DNA from 2 places in the Mycobacterium sp. Soil_C_30 genome. Region 1 is predicted to be linked to the other one. Evidence: riboswitches for the same ligand, from Rfam matches in the RefSeq annotation. Region 1 holds a riboswitch; the other holds the start of a gene.
The links. A riboswitch is a leader RNA that binds a small molecule or an ion and turns the genes downstream of it on or off. The one in region 1 is predicted to bind cobalamin.
Positions count from the first base shown of each region.

Region 2: linked by a shared signal. The riboswitch ahead of AC3A6P_RS13180 (ABC transporter substrate-binding protein) and the one ahead of AC3A6P_RS10195 (energy-coupling factor ABC transporter permease) in region 1 are both predicted to bind cobalamin.

Region 1 covers NZ_JBDGJH010000004.1:419,220-421,660, forward strand. Annotated here, with positions in the region: gene AC3A6P_RS10185 (methylmalonyl-CoA mutase family protein) at 1-448, shown strand, start outside; gene AC3A6P_RS10190 (FadR/GntR family transcriptional regulator) at 545-1,291, shown strand; adenosylcobalamin (AdoCbl) riboswitch at 1,339-1,424, shown strand; gene AC3A6P_RS10195 (energy-coupling factor ABC transporter permease) at 1,480-2,160, shown strand; gene AC3A6P_RS10200 (energy-coupling factor ABC transporter substrate-binding protein) at 2,153-2,441, shown strand, end outside.
Region 2 covers NZ_JBDGJH010000006.1:45,297-47,737, forward strand. Annotated here, with positions in the region: gene AC3A6P_RS13175 ((2Fe-2S)-binding protein) at 1-312, opposite strand, end outside; gene AC3A6P_RS13180 (ABC transporter substrate-binding protein) at 309-1,280, opposite strand; cobalamin riboswitch at 1,315-1,450, opposite strand; partial or broken gene AC3A6P_RS13185 (glycosyltransferase family 87 protein) at 1,439-2,441, opposite strand, start outside.

The sequences.
Region 1 (2,441 bases):
GACCGACGAGATCGAAAAGGGCATCCAGGAGTACATGGACAAGGTCGAGGCCATGGGCGGGGTGGTCCCGGCCATCGAGCAGGGGTTCTTCCAGAAGGAGATCTCCGACAGCGCCTACGACTACGCCAAGCGCAAGGCCTCCGGTGACCGTCCGGTGATCGGCGTCAACAAGTACGTCGACGAGCAGGAAGACCAGAAGATCGAGGTCCACCAGCTCGACCCGGAGTCCGAGGCCCGTCAGATCGCGCGGCTCAAGAAGACCCGGGCCGACCGCGACCCCGAGCGCGCCAAGGCCGCACTGGAAAACCTGCTCGCGGTGGCCCGTGACGAGAACGCCAACCTGATGCCGGCGACCATCGAAGCGGTGCGCGCGCACCTGTCGATGGGCGAGATCACCGGTGCGCTGCGTGAGGTGTTCGGCAGCTACCAAGAAACACCGGTGTTCTGAGGATTCGAGATGGTACCGACCACTGCACGGGAAACCCGACGGTTGGTCGGTACCATCAACCCCTCAGAGGTCTTCTCGAGAAGAAGAGGTGCGACCGTGTCCGAGGCAACTCCGTCCGAGTGGAAGCCGCTGGCACGTATGCGCACGCACGAGCAGGTGGTGGCCGAGATCGAGAACCGCCTGGTCGCAGGCACGTTGAAGGCGGGGGACCGGTTGCCCCCAGAACGGCAGTTCGCTGAAGCTCTGGGCGTCAGCCGCGGCGCGGTGCGCGAGGCGTTGCGGATCCTGGAGGCCATCGGTGTGGTCGAGGCCGGCACCGGCTCCGGGCCCTCGTCGGGGTCGATGATCGTCAAGGACAGCATCGCCGGTATGGCGATGGTGTTGCGCATCCATCTGCAACTGGCTTCCTTCAATCAGGCTGACCTGGTGGAGGTCCGGCTGCTCATCGAGCGCCTGGCCGCCCGCAACGCCGCCGAGCATGCCACCGCCGAGGACATCGGCGAACTGCGGCAGCTGGTCGAGCAGATGCACGGCGTGCACACCACGGCCGCCTACAACGACCTGGATGCGGCCTTCCACATCCGGATCGTGCGGGCCTCGGGCAACGCGCTGTCGGCGGTGCTCATGGCCGCCATGCGTGAGGCGCTTCGCGACGCCATGGTGACCGCGTTCGAGAGCCTGGACGACCCCGCTGCCACCATGCAGACGCTGACCGACGAACACGCCGCCATCGTCGATGCCATCGCCGCGGGCAACGGCGAGCAGGCGGGCCAACTGGTCGGCGATCACATCGTCGGTTTCTACCGTGCCGTCGGATTCACCGGCCTGCGCTGGGCCGGCTGAAACCCGGGTATCGCCCTGAAACTCAGGTGATGCCCTACCATAACCACGCGGGCTCGATGAAGCTGGTGTGAATCCAGCACAGTCGCGCTACTGTGACACCCCTTCGGGAGTGAAGTCAGACCTGAGGGCCCGCAGTCGAATCCATTGATCAGGAACGCAGAGATTCCTGCAGGAGAGAACCGTGGCCCATGCACATTGCTGAAGGATTCCTTCCCCCTGTCCACGCCGCGGCGTGGACCATTGCCGCCGCACCATTTGTCGTTCACGGCGCCCGAGCCGTCGTCCGGGAGGTCCGGGAGCGCCCGGAATCGCGGCTGTTGCTGGCCGCGGCCGGCGCGTTCGCTTTCGTACTCTCCGCGATCAAGCTGCCGTCGCTGACGGGCAGCTCCAGTCATCCCACCGGCACCGGTCTGGGTGCGGTGTTGTTCCGGCCCCCGGTGATGGCTTTCCTGGGAACCGTGGTCCTGGTGTTCCAGGCGCTGCTCCTCGGCCACGGCGGTATCACGACGCTGGGCGCCAACGTCTTCTCGATGGCGGTGGTGGGGCCCTGGGTCGGTTACGCGTTCTGGCGTCTGACGCGCCGCGCGGGCATCCTGCCCGCCATCTTCATGGCGATGATGACGGCCAACCTGTCGACCTACTGTGCGACGTCGGTCCAGCTGGCACTGGCGTTCCCCGATGCCCAGTCCGGCGTACTGGGAGCACTGGTCAAGTTCTTGTCCGTGTTCGCAGTGACCCAGATTCCGCTGGCCGTCATCGAAGGCCTGCTGGGTGTGGTGGTGTTCCGGGTGCTGCTCAGCGTCGCCAAGCCGGAGCTGACCCAACTCGGGGTGCTCGGCGCCAAGCGGCAGGAGGCTGCTGATGTCTGAATCGCCGAAGTCGACGAGATCATGGCTGATCAACCTCGGCCTGCTGGCCGCCGCAGCCGCCATCTTCATCGTGTGCCTGACCATCGGCCAGAGCATCGCCGGTGACGAATCCGAAGAGTCGTTCGTCGGCACCGACACCACCGCCGTCACGGCCATCGAACAGGGCCACCCGGATTACGAGCCGTGGTTCGCGCAGGTGTTCGCGCCGCCGTCCGCCGAAGTCGAGTCAGGACTGTTCGCGCTGCAGGCAGCACTCGGTGCGGGTGTATTCGGTTATGCGC
Region 2 (2,441 bases), on a different contig from region 1:
CAGACAATCGGTGCCGCGCAGGTCCGCGAAACCCAGGACCAGCCTGCCGTCTGCGCCGGCGCCGTACCGCAGCCCGGTCAGGTCCGGCACGATGCGGCCGAAAGCCCACGCCCCCAGCGACACCGCCCACACTCGTTCGGCGAACTCGTACTGCAGAGAGGACGCCGCCACCCGTGACTCGGCGGTACCGAGCCGGGCGGCCACCGCCGTCAGCGTCCTGTCGAGGTCGAACTCCGGAACGGCCCCGTCCAGTCCGACTTCGAAGTACCCGCCGAACCGGGCGGCGCGGGTGAGCGCAGCCGCCAACGTCATTGGAAGCGGTCCGGATGCAACTGCGCTGCCAGCTTGCCCACCGCGTACGGCGCCCGAACCCCCATCACCGTGTCCTGCAGGGTCAGGTCGGCGAACCTGTTGTTCTTGATCGCCGGTACGTCGGCCAGCTCCGGCCGCGACCGCAGGAACTCCTTCTTGTTCTCCACCCCCGGCGCGCCGAAGTAGTCATAGATGACGATGACATCGGGGTTGCGTTCGATGACCTGTTCCCACGAGACGTCGCCGAACACCTCGTCGAGATCGGCGAAAATGTTGGTTCCCCCGGCCAATTCGATGAGCTGGGTTCCGATTCCCTTGCCGCCGGCGGTGAATGCCGAGTCCTCGCCACTGTCGTAGACGAACACCTTCAGCGGTGGCACGCCCTCGAGGCCGGCGCGCGCGTCGTCGACGCTGCGTTTCATCTCGGTCGTCAGGCTCTCCGCGCGTTCCGGCACACCGAAGATCGTGGCGACCCGCTCGATCTCGGCGTAGACGTCATCCATCCGGACCGGGCCCGTCGCGCAGGCCTCCGGGCTGAGATACGTGGTGATCCCGGCATCGGCGAACGCCGCGCGGGCGCGGCCCTCCGACTCGGCGAACGCGCTGCGGTAGCCGCCGTAGACGAAATCCGGGCCCGCCGCCAGCAATTGTTCGAAGGAAGCGTCCTTGTCCGAGATCAACGGGATGTCGTCGTAGGCCTGCTGGTACTGCGGCAGCGGCGGATTGTCCGGGTAGACATTGCCCACCACAGAGTCCTGTAATCCGAGCGCCAGCATGATCTCGGTGGACTGCTGGAAATAGCCGACCGCCCGGGCCGGCGGCGCGTCGACGGTGACGGCCTCATCGCAGTTGTCGATGGTGAGCGGGAAGCCCTCTGCCGCTTCGACTTTGGTGTCCGAAGCTGCCGAACTGCAGCCGGCGAGAAGCGCTACAACGGTGAGGGTGGCACAGAGTGTGCGAACGGTCATGCGTGACTCCATCCGGGATGTCCTCGTCCCAGGGCAGGCTCATCCGGTGGAGGCAGTATCGGACTTCCGGGTTCGCTACCCGGTCACCGTGGCGGGACCGCGCCGGATTCACACCGGCTTCCTGCTTGTCCATCGGAGCCGATCGGTTGACCGGCGCTACCGACTTTAGCTGAGAGGAAGGCCGGCAACCACGAGGGTGGGTTGTCCGGAGCCCGGTCGAAGACCCCGCCCGACGGGTCGTCGATACGGCCACGCCAGCGCACCAGGTCGTCGGCGGGGCGGTAGATCTGCCGGATCACCAGGACACAGAGCCCGATGACGGCGATGTCACGCAGCAGGACGGTGGTGGTCAGCGCCTGCTCGGGCAACCCCTTGTTCTGCTCGCCGAACAGGAACAGCATGCGCGGCACCCACACCAGGGCGTCGATGGTCATCCAGGCCAGCAGGATCCTGCGGTGCGGGAGCGCGAGCACCGCCAACGGAACCAGCCACAGCGAGAACTGCGGGCTCCACACCTTGTTGGTCAGCAGGAACGCCGCCACCACCAGGAACGCCAACTGCGCCAGCCGGGGCCGGGTAGGTGCGGTGAGCGCGATGTAGGCGATTGCGGCACAACACAACACGAACAACAGCGCAACCACACTGTTGAGAATCGCCGGCGGCTCCCAGAAGCCGAGCTCGGTGTCGAAACCCCGCCAGCCGGTGAAGCTGCCGAACACGTTGTACAGCGAGTCCATGTCCTCACCGCGGCGGCTGTTGAGCCGGAAGAACTCCGCCCACCCCTGCGGGAACAGCACCATGATCGGCAGGTTGACCACCAGCCAGGCGGCCAGCGCCGCCGCCACCGTCTTACCGGCCTCGACGAGACGGCCCGACCGCACCGCCAGCAGCACGATCGGCAGGAGCAACAGTGCCGGATACAGCTTGGCCGCCACCCCGAGGCCGATCAGCACACCGGCCAGCACCGGTCTTCGGCGCGCCCACGCCAGCAGCCCACCCATGGCGAAAGCCGTTGCCAGCGCGTCGAAATTGGTGAAGATCTGGAAGATCAGCAGAGGCGAGCCGGCCACCAGGGCGGCGTCCCAGATGCGGCGTCCGGCCAGCATCGCGGTGGCCCACACCGTCGCCAACCAGGCCAGCGCCAGGCCGAACGCGGCGATG